One region of the Psychrobacillus sp. FSL K6-2843 genome, then DNA from elsewhere that is predicted to be linked to it. Evidence: a T-box and tRNA genes for the amino acid it is inferred to sense, from the RefSeq annotation. Region 1 holds a T-box; the other holds one or more tRNA genes.
What was found. A T-box is a leader RNA that pairs with one kind of tRNA and senses whether it is charged. The one in region 1 lies ahead of alaS (alanine--tRNA ligase), so its partner is inferred to be a tRNA-Ala.
Positions count from the first base shown of each region.

Region 2: it encodes a tRNA-Ala, which carries the amino acid that the T-box ahead of alaS (alanine--tRNA ligase) is inferred to sense. The anticodon was not compared.

Region 1 is NZ_CP152021.1:2,427,468-2,435,103, forward strand. It holds gene mltG (endolytic transglycosylase MltG) at 1-116, opposite strand, end outside; gene MKY94_RS12325 (DUF1292 domain-containing protein) at 214-507, opposite strand; gene ruvX (Holliday junction resolvase RuvX) at 519-938, opposite strand; gene MKY94_RS12335 (IreB family regulatory phosphoprotein) at 941-1,207, opposite strand; gene alaS (alanine--tRNA ligase) at 1,284-3,917, opposite strand; T-box leader at 3,964-4,177, opposite strand; gene MKY94_RS12345 (ATP-dependent RecD-like DNA helicase) at 4,216-6,651, opposite strand; gene MKY94_RS12350 (tetratricopeptide repeat protein) at 6,675-7,331, opposite strand; gene mnmA (tRNA 2-thiouridine(34) synthase MnmA) at 7,346-7,636, opposite strand, start outside.
Region 2 is NZ_CP152021.1:2,848,553-2,856,188, reverse strand. It holds rRNA gene MKY94_RS14475 (16S ribosomal RNA) at 1-965, shown strand, start outside; rRNA gene MKY94_RS14470 (23S ribosomal RNA) at 1,202-4,129, shown strand; rRNA gene rrf (5S ribosomal RNA) at 4,252-4,367, shown strand; tRNA gene MKY94_RS14460 (tRNA-Val) at 4,406-4,481, shown strand; tRNA gene MKY94_RS14455 (tRNA-Thr) at 4,495-4,570, shown strand; tRNA gene MKY94_RS14450 (tRNA-Lys) at 4,577-4,649, shown strand; tRNA gene MKY94_RS14445 (tRNA-Leu) at 4,673-4,757, shown strand; tRNA gene MKY94_RS14440 (tRNA-Gly) at 4,775-4,849, shown strand; tRNA gene MKY94_RS14435 (tRNA-Leu) at 4,865-4,953, shown strand; tRNA gene MKY94_RS14430 (tRNA-Arg) at 4,970-5,046, shown strand; tRNA gene MKY94_RS14425 (tRNA-Pro) at 5,053-5,129, shown strand; tRNA gene MKY94_RS14420 (tRNA-Ala) at 5,146-5,221, shown strand; tRNA gene MKY94_RS14415 (tRNA-Met) at 5,241-5,314, shown strand; tRNA gene MKY94_RS14410 (tRNA-Ile) at 5,321-5,397, shown strand; tRNA gene MKY94_RS14405 (tRNA-Ser) at 5,410-5,502, shown strand; tRNA gene MKY94_RS14400 (tRNA-Met) at 5,614-5,690, shown strand; tRNA gene MKY94_RS14395 (tRNA-Asp) at 5,694-5,769, shown strand; tRNA gene MKY94_RS14390 (tRNA-Phe) at 5,913-5,988, shown strand; tRNA gene MKY94_RS14385 (tRNA-Gly) at 5,998-6,071, shown strand; tRNA gene MKY94_RS14380 (tRNA-Ile) at 6,078-6,154, shown strand; tRNA gene MKY94_RS14375 (tRNA-Asn) at 6,159-6,233, shown strand; tRNA gene MKY94_RS14370 (tRNA-Ser) at 6,241-6,331, shown strand; tRNA gene MKY94_RS14365 (tRNA-Glu) at 6,339-6,410, shown strand; gene MKY94_RS14360 (1,4-dihydroxy-2-naphthoate polyprenyltransferase) at 6,915-7,636, opposite strand, start outside.

The sequences.
Region 1 (7,636 bases):
CCAACTAGTATAATGAATAAGGCGATTACTAATACAATTCTTCTAACAAGTTTTACTTCTTTTTTTTTGTTTTTCATTCGATTAAACATTATCTCTTTTTTAGATTTGTTTTCCACGGGCTTGCCCCCTTTTTTCTCCCTTATTATACATGATGCTGTACAAAAAGAAAAAGGATGGCTTGAGAATACTCAGTCCATCCTTTTTAAGCTTGAATTAGTCTTCGTCTTCTTCTGTTTCATCTAAAAACGTATTTAACATTTCTTCAATCATATCCCACTCAGCATCATCTTCGATAGGAAGTAAATCTCCGTCTTCTCCGTTTTCATTTGGAGTAAAGGAAGAAGCATGAATTTCGATTTCTTCGTTTTCATCCTCTTCAGCACCGATTGGATAATAAAGTACATAAGATTTACCAAATTCCTCTGATTCAAATGTAAATAGTACGTTACAAAGCTGTTCGTTCCCGTTTTCATCAACTACTGTGATATTTTCTTGTCCGTGGTCCATTTGTGGTCACCTCATCTGTTTTTTCTATCAAGATATCCCTGTAAAATCATTACAGCTGCCATCTTGTCAATAACTTGCTTGCGTTTTTTTCGACTAACATCCGCATCTATTAACATACGTTCTGCAGCCATCGTTGTCAATCGTTCATCCCATAATGTAACAGGAAAGTTGTATTTATCGGTTAACAGCTTGGCAAATTGCTCTGATGCCTCTGCACGGGGACCAATCGAGTTATTCATGTTTTTAGGAAAACCTACCACGAATTCACTTACTTGATGTTGTTTTACCAATTCATCAATCCGCTCAATTCCAAATTCTTGCACATCTTCGTTAATCTTGATTGTTTCTATGCCCTGGGCTGTCCACCCGAGAGCGTCACTTATAGCAACACCCACGGTGCGAGAACCGACATCTAAACCCATTATTCTCATAATTACGCCTCATTATTCTTTTTAATATAGAACTTGACTAACTCCTCTAAAATTTCATCACGTTCTAATTTACGGATCATATTTCGAGCATCTTGATGGCGAGGAATATAAGCTGGATCACCAGAAAGTAAATAGCCAACAATTTGATTGATAGAGTTATACCCTTTTTCCTCTAACGCAGAGTGGACCTGAAGCATCACATGTTTTACTTCTTGTTCCATCGATTCCTCTGGGAAATTAAATTTCATTGTTTTATCAAATGAGCTCATGATCAGCACCTCGCTTTCAATTTGGTAATGAAGTTTGCTTAGTTATTTGTTAAGTATACCCTATTTTCGGATAAGTTTAAACTGATTTGATATATTCGTAAACTGAGTTAAGTGCGGTTTCAAGTTGGCTTGCGTCTTTAGCCCCAGCCATTGCGAAGTCTGGACGTCCCCCACCTTTACCGCCACATTGTTCTGCTAATAGTTTGACGATATTTCCAGCGTGGTAGTTCCCGCCCACTAAATCTTTTGTCACGCCTGCAGAAATCATCACTTTTTCCCCATCCACTGCTCCTAGAACTATTACAGATTTATCCATTTTTTGTTTTAGATCATCCATCATTTGTCGCAGTTGATTGTTATCTTTTGCTTCTACTTTAACAGATAACACGGTAACATTGTTAATTGTTTGTGCTGATGATAACACAGATGCTGCTTCACTATTTGCAATTTTTGCAGATAAGGATTCATTTTCTCGTTGTATGTTTTTTAAATCTAATAGTAGTTGGGAAACCTTCATAACTATATCCTTTGGCTGAGCTTTCAATAATGATGCTGCTTCCGAAAGAAGTTGTTCCTCTTCCTTGACAACCTCAAATGCGCCTTTTCCAGTAACAGCTTCAATTCGTCGTGTTCCTGCTCCAATACCGCTTTCAGAGAGAATTTTGAAGTAGCCAATTTCTGATGTATTTTTAACATGTACACCACCGCAAAGCTCTAAAGAATAAGTTCCCATCTGAACGACTCTAACTATATCCCCGTATTTTTCACCAAAAAGAGCCATTGCTCCCATACTTTTAGCTTCATCGATATTATGGTAGCCAGTTACTACCGGAATATTATCCCACACCTTCTCGTTAACTATACGCTCAATTGTTTCAAGTTCTTCCTTTGTAACTTGTCCAAAGTGAGAAAAGTCAAATCTAAGTCGGTCGGGTCCAACGTATGAGCCCGCTTGGTTTACATGGCTTCCTAACACATCTTTTAGTGCTTGATGCAAAATATGTGTAGCAGAGTGATTTTTAATCGTCAGTCCTCTTAGCTTTTGGTCCACTGTTGCCACAACCTCTGCTTCAACAATCATTTCTCCTGATTCAATTACTACAGTATGAAGATTCTGTCCGTTTGGAGCCTTTTGGACATCTTTTACAAAGCCTCGGAAGTTATCATTTTCGATTACACCATGATCTGCGATCTGCCCACCACTTTCAGCATAGAAAGGCGTTTGCGTTAATATAACTTTTACCTCTTCACCTTCATGTGCAGATTTTACAAGATCTTTCCCCAAAACTATAGAAGAAACTTTTGTTGTTACACTAAGAGTATCGTAGCCTATAAATTCGCTAGCGTCTTGAAGGTTACTAAATACCTCTGACTGAACTTGCATGGAATCTACGTTTTGACGAGCAGCACGTGCTCTAGAACGCTGTGCTTCCATTTCCGCTCTAAACCCTTCATGGTCAACCGTCATATTAGCTTCCTCTGCGTATTCTTCGGTCAATTCAATAGGAAAGCCATAAGTATCATATAACGTGAAGGTTGTAGTACCAGGAATAAATGATTCTCCCTTAGCTCGTTGTTCTGCGATAACCTTTTCTAAAATGCTAAGTCCATCATGTAACGTTTCGTGGAATCTTTCTTCCTCCGTTTTAATAACTCGCATAATAAAATCTTTCTTTTCTGTAACCTCTGGATAGAAATCTTGCATAATTTCTCCTACTACAGGCACTAGTTCAAATAAAAATGGTTGGTCGATTCCTAGCTGTTTTGCAAAACGAACTGCTCTGCGTAGTAGCCTTCTAAGTACATAACCTCTTCCCTCATTTGAAGGTAAAGCCCCATCTCCAATCGCAAAAGCAACAGTTCGAATGTGATCTGCAATTACTTTGAATGCAACGTCGTCTACACTATTTAGTCTATATTCTTTTCCAGAAATTTGTTCTGTTTGTCGAATGATAGGTATAAATAAATCTGTGTCGAAGTTGGTTGGAACATTTTGCACCACACTAGCCATACGCTCTAATCCCATGCCTGTATCAATGTTTTGCTTTGGAAGTGGGGTGTACGTATGATCAGGGTTATGGTTAAACTCAGAGAAAACTAAGTTCCAAATTTCTAAATAACGTTCATTTTCTCCTCCTGGATATAGCTCAGGATCATTTATATCATTGCCATAGGACTCGCCTCGGTCATAGAATATTTCGGAGTTTGGACCACTTGGACCTTCTCCGATGTCCCAGAAATTCCCTTCTAATCGAATAAGTCTTTCTTCTGGAATGCCGATCTCATCTCTCCAAATAACATATGCTTCTTCATCCTCAGGATGTATCGTAATTGATAGTTTTTCGGGTTCAAAAGCCATCCATTTTTCATCAGTTAGAAATTCCCACGCCCAGTGGATAGCTTCCTTTTTGAAATATTCTCCAATTGAGAAATTCCCTAACATTTCAAAGAAGGTATGGTGTCTTGCCGTCTTTCCCACATTTTCAATGTCATTCGTACGGATTGATTTTTGTGCATTGGTGATACGGGGATTATCTGGAATCACTCGTCCATCAAAATATTTTTTTAGAGTTGCAACACCACTATTTATCCATAATAATGATGGATCATTAATGGGTACAAGTGGCGCTGAAGGCTCTTGTGTATGGCCTTTTTCGATAAAGAAATCTAAATACATTTGTCTAATTTGTGCACCTGTTAACTGTTTCATCTTTCATTCCTCCTAAAAAAATAAAATAAAAAAAGCCCTCATCCCTAAAAGGGACGAAAGCTATTATTTCGCGGTACCACCCTAGTTACATAGCAGTGTATTTCTGCCATGTCTCTCAAGAAACCTTAACGCGGTTAAACGGCAGGTATTAGCTGCACTCAGAAGTAGCTTTCCTAATTGTTATAATCTGGGGATTCTTTCAGCCATGGAACCCTTCTCTAATCAGCTAACAATAGTACTTTCTCCGTCTACATTTTCATATATACAATTCTGATTATAAGTAACTATTTGTCCTCTGTCAATCCGAATCTAAGAACTGATAGGGATTTATACCCTTCATGCCAATCATTGGGTCAATCGAATGATAATTGTCTGAGGATAAATAAGTAGTGACTAAATCATCATGCGTAGATTGACTTGTAACTTCTTTTGCTTCTATTTCTTCAGCTATTGATTTTGCATCTTCTACTGTTTCTTCGTCCGCAAGACGTTCCTTTAACGTTGTTAAACGCTGTAAATCATCCGTTCGTTTCACTCCAAAAGTAAAAACTTCCGGATCGCCACAAAGAATTAAAAAGTTTTTTGCTCTTGTTATACCTGTATACAACAAATTGCGTCTAAGCATTTTCATATAGCTTCTAGTAACCGGCATAATAACCGTTTGGAATTCACTGCCTTGTGACTTATGGACAGAGCAACAATAGGCAAGAGTAATTTGATTCAAATCATTTTTTTCATATGTTACTTCATTGCCATCAAATGATACGACTAGCATCTCTTTCTTTTCCACTGTTTCGTTTGCTTTAAAAAGAGCCACTACCTCACCCATATCACCATTAAAGACATTACTTTCTGGTTGGTTGACCAGCTGAAGTACTTTATCTCCTATCCGATAAATAGTTTCTCCGAAGGTCATCTCTTTTCTTGTACCGTCTGGATTTGGATTGACCATTTCTTGAATCATCTTATTTAGCGTGTCAATCCCAGCCGGTCCACGATACATAGGAGCTAGAACCTGAATTTCTCGGATGGATTGTCCCTTCGATAATGCTGCTTTCAAGACTTGTTCTACTACTTTAGGAATTTGTTCCGGAGAAGCCTTGATGAATGAGCGATCCTTAGTTTTCGCAGTTAGAGTTGCAGGCACACTTCCTTTTTTCATCTCGTGTGCTAGCTCAATAATTGAGGACCCTTCAGATTGACGATAAATATCGACAAGCTCCACTGTAGGTATCCTTTTACAAGCCAGTAGATCCTTTAATACCTGACCCGGACCAACAGGTGGCAACTGATCTTGGTCACCTACAAATATGACTTGAGCGTCTTTGGGGATTGCCTTTAAGAGCTGATGCCCTAGCCACGTGTCTAGCATGGAAGTCTCATCGATAATTACTAATCTACCTTCAATCTCTTTGCCTTCTGTATCATTATCTTCTTGCCCATTAAAACCGAGTAGTCTATGAATCGTCATAGCTGGTAGCTCGGTCGATTCACTTAAACGCTTTGCAGCTCTCCCTGTAGGAGCTGCCAAAACAATAGGAAACGGCTTTTGTTCTTTCGCCCATTGTTTTGGATCTAAGGATAGTCCATGTAGCTCTGCATAGAGCTCTACGATTCCTCTGACAACAGTCGTTTTCCCGGTTCCAGGCCCTCCCGTTAAGAGAGTTATAGTAGAGTTCAGAGCTGTTTCAATCGCCTTAATTTGTGTTTTTGCATATTGAACACCTAAGCGCTCCTCTAATGCCCCTAAATGCTTTTTAATCTCCGACAACGGAAAATGATGAAGGTCCTTCTCTGTTAACAAGGTTTCCACTTTCGAACTGATTCCCACCTCTGAAAAATATAGAGAAGGAATATAAAATCGGTTAACTTCCCCAACAATACGGCTTTCCTCTGCGAGTTCAATACAGCATTTGGTTATAGCATCATAAGAGATTTCTTCTCTTTGGGCATTTTCAAGCATTCTTTTAACGTCTTCAAGAAGTTGCTCAGCATATTGAAAAACATGTCCCTCACTCAGTGAAGATGATTGAAGTAAATGGTAGATAGCAGCTTTTATGCGGTCCGGATGATTTCCTTTTATGCCAAGCTTATAGCCTAGCTCATCAGCACGAACAAAACCAACACCCTCCACATCCTCTATTAAACGATATGGATTATCAGTTAGTTTAGAGATTGTTTCTTCTCTATAGACCTGATAGATTTTCATCGCTATTTGCGGACCGAAGCCCCATTCATTTAGCTGAATCATTACTTTTTCCAAGCCTAGATTTTGCTCCAAGGTAGCTCTGATTGTCTGCTTCTTTTCCTCTGCCAACCTTGGAATAATATCCAATGCAGAAGGGTCATCTAAAATTCGATTGATCGCATTTTCTCCAAGCTTTTTCACAATCTGCTCAGCAGTCTTTCTCCCTATTCCAGGAAACATATCACTTGAAAGATAATGGACTATACCTGTCTCAGTAGCAGGAACTTCTTTTTGAAAAGTTTCTACCTGAAATTGAACCCCATACTTAGGATGATTTTTAATATAACCAGTAAATTTATATGCCTCTTCCAAAACCAATGGAGGAAAATAACCAGTTACAATTATTTCTTTCTCTTTATATACGGTATTTGTTGATTTTACTTTTAATTTAATGATGGAGAACAGGTTTTGGGGATTATGAAAAATAGAGACGATTGGTCGACCAGCAATAAATTGCTTTTCATTATTAATCATTTCTTTTGTCATCACAACCGCCTCCTAACTTTTTCTTAATTACGTAGAGAAATCATATCGTACACATATCTTGCTTGATCATAGTTTGGTTGAATGGTAAAAGCTTCTTTCAAATGCTTAAGGGCACTTTCTGTGTCTGAAGTAGACACGGCATATAATACCCCCATATTGTAATGAGCATCTGCATTTTCTGGATCTAATGCTAAAATTTCTTTGAAGATTGGTTCTGCCACATCGAACATTTCTATACTTGCAAGTGCTATGCCATATGTTAGCTTAATCTGAATATCTTGGGAGTCCAATTCATAGGCTCTCTGAAGATATGGAAGGGCAAGCTTAGTTTGGTCCACTTTTTGAAAGCTTTTACCAAGCATAAAATAAGCATCCGGGCCTTCTATACCATTTGTAATTGCTTTTTCATATAACTTGGCAGCCTCTTCATAGCGTTCAGCATTAAAATACAAGTTTGCTAAGCTATAGTAAGCAGTTGCAGCATTTTCGTCTAAAGTAATTGCTTTTTGAAAGAAACGCTCCGCACGTTCGTTCTCATTCATAGAAGCTAGTAAATTGCCAAAATTAATATAACCAATTGACTCTTCTGGGTTTTCTTCAATTGCTTTTGTAAATAACTCTGCTGCTTTTTCATAATTTTCTTCTTGAATCGCTTGGATTCCTAGTTCATTATAATTCAAATCCATTACCTCCATTAACCTACATAATCCAGTTTAAGACCATCTTTAAATACTTCGTCAATTGTTGCTCCCCCAAGGCATTCATCCCCTTGATAGAAAACAACTGCTTGACCAGGAGTTATCGCACGAACTGGTTGATCGAATATTACACGAACACGATTGTCAGCCAGTAGCTCTACATGAACTCCTACATCTTCTTGACGATAACGGAATTTAGCTGTGCAATCAAAAGATGCTGGCTTGTCTAATGTAGTTGTAAAGGATAAATCAGTAGCAGTAAGGCTTGTAGAGAACAAAGCATCATT
Region 2 (7,636 bases), 420 kb from region 1:
CAGGCGGTCCTTTAAGTCTGATGTGAAAGCCCACGGCTCAACCGTGGAGGGTCATTGGAAACTGGGGGACTTGAGTGCAGAAGAGGAAAGCGGAATTCCAAGTGTAGCGGTGAAATGCGTAGAGATTTGGAGGAACACCAGTGGCGAAGGCGGCTTTCTGGTCTGTAACTGACGCTGAGGCGCGAAAGCGTGGGGAGCAAACAGGATTAGATACCCTGGTAGTCCACGCCGTAAACGATGAGTGCTAAGTGTTAGGGGGTTTCCGCCCCTTAGTGCTGCAGCTAACGCATTAAGCACTCCGCCTGGGGAGTACGGTCGCAAGACTGAAACTCAAAGGAATTGACGGGGGCCCGCACAAGCGGTGGAGCATGTGGTTTAATTCGAAGCAACGCGAAGAACCTTACCAGGTCTTGACATCCCGCTGACCGGCCTAGAGATAGGCTTTTCCCTTCGGGGACAGCGGTGACAGGTGGTGCATGGTTGTCGTCAGCTCGTGTCGTGAGATGTTGGGTTAAGTCCCGCAACGAGCGCAACCCTTGATCTTAGTTGCCAGCATTCAGTTGGGCACTCTAAGGTGACTGCCGGTGATAAACCGGAGGAAGGTGGGGATGACGTCAAATCATCATGCCCCTTATGACCTGGGCTACACACGTGCTACAATGGACGGTACAGAGGGTCGCAACCCCGCGAGGGTGAGCTAATCCCATAAAACCGTTCTCAGTTCGGATTGTAGGCTGCAACTCGCCTACATGAAGCCGGAATCGCTAGTAATCGTGGATCAGCATGCCACGGTGAATACGTTCCCGGGCCTTGTACACACCGCCCGTCACACCACGAGAGTTTGTAACACCCGAAGTCGGTGGGGTAACCCTTTTGGGAGCCAGCCGCCGAAGGTGGGACAGATGATTGGGGTGAAGTCGTAACAAGGTAGCCGTATCGGAAGGTGCGGCTGGATCACCTCCTTTCTAAGGATATATTCGGAATACAGATCTTTATCTGTATCTTAACGTTTTGCAGTTCAGTTTTGAGTGTTCATTTTTATGATGAACATTTATACTTGCTCCTGCGATTACTCGTCGCAAAGGAACAAGCCCTTTGTTCTTTGAAAACTGGATAAAACGACATCAAAAAAAGAAACAAACGCAAGATATTCAAATTGTGATCACTTACGTGATTGCAAGTGTAGTACTTTTAACTTTTAGGTTAAGTTAATAAGGGCGCACGGTGGATGCCTTGGCACTAGGAGTCGACGAAGGACGGCACTAACACCGATATGCTTCGGGGAGCTGTAAGTGAGCTTCGATCCGGAGATTTCCGAATGGGGAAACCCACTGCCCGTAATGGGGCAGTACATTTGCGTGAATACATAGCGCATCTGAGACACACCCAGGGAACTGAAACATCTAAGTACCTGGAGGAAGAGAAAGAAAATTCGATTCCCTGAGTAGCGGCGAGCGAAACGGGAAGAGCCCAAACCAAGAGGCTTGCCTCTTGGGGTTGTAGGACACTCTATACGGAGTTACAAAAGAATGAGTTAGATGAAGCGACCTGGAAAGGTCCGCAGGATAGGGTAAAAGCCCCGTAGTCCAAAATTCATTCCCTCCAGAGTGTATCCTGAGTACGGCGGAACACGTGAAATTCCGTCGGAATCCGGGAGGACCATCTCCCAAGGCTAAATACTACCTAGTGACCGATAGTGAACCAGTACCGTGAGGGAAAGGTGAAAAGCACCCCGGAAGGGGAGTGAAATAGACCCTGAAACCGTGTGCCTACAAATAGTCAAAGCCCGTTAACGGGTGATGGCGTGCCTTTTGTAGAATGAACCGGCGAGTTACGATTACATGCGAGGTTAAGTTGAGAAGACGGAGCCGCAGCGAAAGCGAGTCTGAATAGGGCGAATGAGTATGTGGTCGTAGACCCGAAACCAGGTGATCTACCCATGTCCAGGATGAAGGTAAGGTAACACTTACTGGAGGTCCGAACCCACGCACGTTGAAAAGTGCGGGGATGAGGTGTGGGTAGCGGAGAAATTCCAATCGAACCTGGAGATAGCTGGTTCTCTCCGAAATAGCTTTAGGGCTAGCCTCAAACGTTAGAATCTTGGAGGTAGAGCACTGTTTGGACTAGGGGCCCATCCCGGGTTACCGAATTCAGACAAACTCCGAATGCCAATGATTTATGTTTGGGAGTCAGACTGCGAGTGATAAGATCCGTAGTCAAGAGGGAAACAGCCCAGACCACCAGCTAAGGTCCCAAAGTATTTGTTAAGTGGAAAAGGATGTGGCGTTGCTTAGACAACCAGGATGTTGGCTTAGAAGCAGCCATCATTTAAAGAGTGCGTAATAGCTCACTGGTCGAGTGACGCTGCGCCGAAAATGTATCGGGGCTAAACAAATCACCGAAGCTGTGGATTGATACCTTTGGTATCAGTGGTAGGAGAGCGTTCTAAGGGCGTTGAAGTCAGACCGGAAGGACTGGTGGAGCGCTTAGAAGTGAGAATGCCGGTATGAGTAGCGAAAGATGGGTGAGAATCCCATCCACCGTATGACTAAGGTTTCCTGAGGAAGGCTCGTCCGCTCAGGGTTAGTCGGGACCTAAGTCGAGGCCGATAGGCGTAGACGATGGACAACAGGTTGATATTCCTGTACCACCACCCCACCGTTTGAGTGATGGGGGGACGCAGTAGGATAGGGTAAGCGTGCTGTTGGTTATGCACGTCCAAGCAGTGAGGTGTGAGTGTAGGCAAATCCGCACTCTGTAACATTGAGCTGTGATGGCGAGGACTTAGTCCGAAGTTCCTGATTTCACACTGCCAAGAAAAGCCTCTAACGAGGTGGGAGGTGCCCGTACCGCAAACCGACACAGGTAGTCGAGGAGAGAATCCTAAGGTGAGCGAGAGAACTCTCGTTAAGGAACTCGGCAAAATGACCCCGTAACTTCGGGAGAAGGGGTGCTCTTTTGGGTGTATAGCCTAGAAGAGCCGCAGTGAATAGGCCCAGGCGACTGTTTAGCAAAAACACAGGTCTCTGCAAAACCGTAAGGTGAAGTATAGGGGCTGACGCCTGCCCGGTGCTGGAAGGTTAAGAGGAGTGCTTAGCGCAAGCGAAGGTGCGAATTGAAGCCCCAGTAAACGGCGGCCGTAACTATAACGGTCCTAAGGTAGCGAAATTCCTTGTCGGGTAAGTTCCGACCCGCACGAAAGGCGTAACGATCTGGGCACTGTCTCAACGAGAGACTCGGTGAAATTATAGTACCTGTGAAGATGCAGGTTACCCGCGACAGGACGGAAAGACCCCGTGGAGCTTTACTGTAGCTTGATATTGAATTTTGGTGCAACTTGTACAGGATAGGTAGGAGCCTTAGAGCCCGGAGCGCCAGCTTCGGAGGAGGCGTCGGTGGGATACTACCCTGGTTGTATTGAAATTCTAACCCATACCCGTAACCCGGGTAGGAGACAGTGTCAGGCGGGCAGTTTGACTGGGGCGGTCGCCTCCTAAAGTGTAACGGAGGCGCCCAAAGGTTCCCTCAGAATGGTTGGAAATCATTCGAAGAGTGTAAAGGCAGAAGGGAGCTTGACTGCGAGACCTACAAGTCGAGCAGGGTCGAAAGACGGGCTTAGTGATCCGGTGGTTCCGCATGGAAGGGCCATCGCTCAACGGATAAAAGCTACCCCGGGGATAACAGGCTTATCTCCCCCAAGAGTCCACATCGACGGGGAGGTTTGGCACCTCGATGTCGGCTCATCGCATCCTGGGGCTGTAGTCGGTCCCAAGGGTTGGGCTGTTCGCCCATTAAAGCGGTACGCGAGCTGGGTTCAGAACGTCGTGAGACAGTTCGGTCCCTATCCGTCGTGGGCGTAGGAAATTTGAGAGGAGCTGTCCTTAGTACGAGAGGACCGGGATGGACACACCGCTGGTGTACCAGTTGTTCTGCCAAGGGCATCGCTGGGTAGCTATGTGTGGACGGGATAAGTGCTGAAAGCATCTAAGCACGAAGCCCCCCTCAAGATGAGATTTCCCATTACGCAAGTAAGTAAGATCCCTCAAAGACGATGAGGTAGATAGGTTCGGGGTGGAAGCGTGGCGACACGTGCAGCTGACGAATACTAATCGATCGAGGACTTAACCAAATTGTTTGTTTCTAAGATGTCAGTTTATTCAGTTTTGAAAGAATAAATTTTTATTAAAAAAACACTTGTAATAATCTACATAGTTGATATAATAGAACTTGTCTTTCAAATAATTATTCAAGTCTAGTGATGATGGCGAAGAGGTCACACCCGTTCCCATACCGAACACGGAAGTTAAGCTCTTCAGCGCCAATGGTAGTTGGGGGTCTCCCCCTGCAAGAGTAGGACGTCGCTGGGCTTGCAATAAAAATACATAGAAATACATTTTAATACCCAGGAGGATTAGCTCAGCTGGGAGAGCATCTGCCTTACAAGCAGAGGGTCGGCGGTTCGAGCCCGTCATCCTCCACCATAACTTTACTCCTGCCGGAGTAGCTCAACTGGTAGAGCAACTGACTTGTAATCAGTAGGTTGAGGGTTCAAGTCCTTTCTCCGGCACCATTTTTTGAGCCATTAGCTCAGTTGGTAGAGCATCTGACTTTTAATCAGAGGGTCGTAGGTTCGAATCCTACATGGCTCATTCACTTTTTGTGATATAAATATGCGGGTGTGGCGGAACTGGCAGACGCACTAGACTTAGGATCTAGCGCCGCAAGGCGTGGGGGTTCGACTCCCTTCACCCGCACCATTTAATTTAATAACCGAGCGGAAGTAGTTCAGTGGTAGAACACCACCTTGCCAAGGTGGGGGTCGCGAGTTCGAACCTCGTCTTCCGCTCCAAAGATTCATCAAAGTGCCGGGGTGGCGGAACTGGCAGACGCACAGGACTTAAAATCCTGCGGTAGGTGACTACCGTACCGGTTCGATTCCGGTCCTCGGCACCACTTTTATGAAACATTAGCGCCCGTAGCTCAATTGGATAGAGCGTCTGACTACGGATCAGAAGGTTGTGGGTTCGACTCCTGCCGGGCGCGCCATATATACGGGAAGTAGCTCAGCTTGGTAGAGCACTTGGTTTGGGACCAAGGGGTCGCAGGTTCGAATCCTGTCTTCCCGACCAGTTAATTAATAAATTTGGGGCCTTAGCTCAGCTGGGAGAGCGCCTGCCTTGCACGCAGGAGGTCAGCGGTTCGATCCCGCTAGGCTCCACCAATTTAATTTTAAATTTCCTGGCGGCGTAGCTCAGCTGGCTAGAGCATTCGGTTCATACCCGAAAGGTCGTGGGTTCGACTCCCTCTGCCGCCATCTTAAGGACCTTTAGCTCAGTTGGTTAGAGCAGACGGCTCATAACCGTCCGGTCGCAGGTTCGAGTCCTGCAAGGTCCACCAACATAATATTTAGGAGGAATACCCAAGTCTGGCTGAAGGGATCGGTCTTGAAAACCGACAGGCGGGTCATACCGCGCGGGGGTTCGAATCCCTCTTCCTCCTCCATCTTATTGTTAGTGGAAAAATATTATACATAACGTCGACGCAAGCGAAGCGTGGAGGACGTAAAACTCACTAAATGCACAGTTGATTTAAATTTCAACACTTTCTTATTGTCGCGGGGTGGAGCAGTTCGGTAGCTCGTCGGGCTCATAACCCGAAGGTCACAGGTTCAAATCCTGTCCCCGCAACCAAATGGTCCCGTGGTGTAGCGGTTAACATGCCTGCCTGTCACGCAGGAGATCGCCGGTTCGATCCCGGTCGGGACCGCCATTTATTTTTCAACAACTTAGAGATTTAGGATAAGCAAGCAAATCTAGGAAGCAATCGAACGAACGAAGGAGCATACTAAAGTATGTGACTTAATGAGTGAGTGAAGCTGACAAAGAGAAGCGCAGCTTAGTGTAAATCGAAGAGGCTCAGTAGCTCAGTCGGTAGAGCAAAGGACTGAAAATCCTTGTGTCGGCGGTTCGATTCCGTCCTGAGCCACCATTTTATCAAGCGGGTGTAGTTTAGTGGTAAAACCTCAGCCTTCCAAGCTGATGATGAGAGTTCGATTCTCTTCACCCGCTCCAATTAATGGGCCTATAGCTCAGCTGGTTAGAGCGCACGCCTGATAAGCGTGAGGTCGATGGTTCGAGTCCATTTAGGCCCACCATTATTCCGAAGTAGCTCAGTGGTAGAGCAATCGGCTGTTAACCGATCGGTCGTAGGTTCGAGTCCTACCTTCGGAGCCATATATATGGGGAAGTACTCAAGTGGCTGAAGAGGCGCCCCTGCTAAGGGTGTAGGTCGGGCAACCGGCGCGAGGGTTCAAATCCCTCCTTCTCCGCCATATATAAGGCCCCTTGGTCAAGCGGTTAAGACACCGCCCTTTCACGGCGGTAACACGGGTTCGAATCCCGTAGGGGTCATAACTTAAAAAAAGACAATCACTTAGGTGGTTGTCTTTTTTGTTTTGAAAAGATAGAGTTGCGCAGGTGTTTTTAGAGTATTAATGTTTTGTCCTTTGTTCTGTAAATGCTACTTATTAATACGGAGTGAAAGGACCGATTTCATAAAACAATTCCATTTCTAAGTTTTACTTATTGGTATCAAATCATGAGTTATGTATTTATACACTTTCTTCTTTGTTCTTTTGTCCATCTATAATTCCCACTCTACTATAACCTCATCACACTTTGTTCATTAATACTCACAAGAACATTTCTTAACAGGTTTCTACACACTGAATTCTGCTTACATTATCCTGCTTCGCTAGGTAACTCTTTTCAAGCCTTAATCATCACATAAATAGCAAATTCATACTAACCAATTTTAGTGGCTGGCCATGTGTTCCAAATTATAATAAATCATTTTCCCATTCACATAGCAAAAAATAAAAAAGCCAGGAAGCTATTAAACTTCCTGACTGACTGTTAAATTATAAAGCCGAGCAATAACCCTATACCTAAAAGAAATACAAAAATCGTGTTGGTGAGTGCAGTATTCTTCATTGCTAATCCAACTTCAAGATGATTTTCTTTTGCTTTAAATAGTTTTATAGCATCTAAAGGTTTCTTAGCACTTAATAGGACTAGTAGTGCCCAAGGGGTGATAATCTGTAGAATTACCAATAGAATGATCCATACATAAGAAACGATGAAAAATAAGGCTAACACATTAATAGCACTATCTCTACCAATGAGAATGGCCATCGTCTTTCTACCACCTTTTGTATCCTCAACTATATCGCGAATATTATTGGAAAGCATAATAGCAGCAACAAGTAGAGTACTAGGGATGGATAGGAATAAGGCAAAGTTTGGTATTGAACCAACCTGAATGTATGTAGCAATTAATACGATAAACATTCCCATGACAACACCGCTAAATAGTTCACCGAATGGTGTATACGCTATTGGGTAAGGTCCACCAGTATAAAGGTAACCAATAAGCATACAAACAGCTCCAACAATCAATAATAACCAAGACGATTGGGAGCAAATATATATACCTAATATCGCTGCAAGGATATATAATGCTAAGGCTAATTGAAGTACTGTTTTTGGTTTAACCCCATTACGAACAATAGCACCACCGATACCAATTGATTCTTCGCTATCGAGCCCCCTAACAAAGTCATAGTACTCGTTAAACA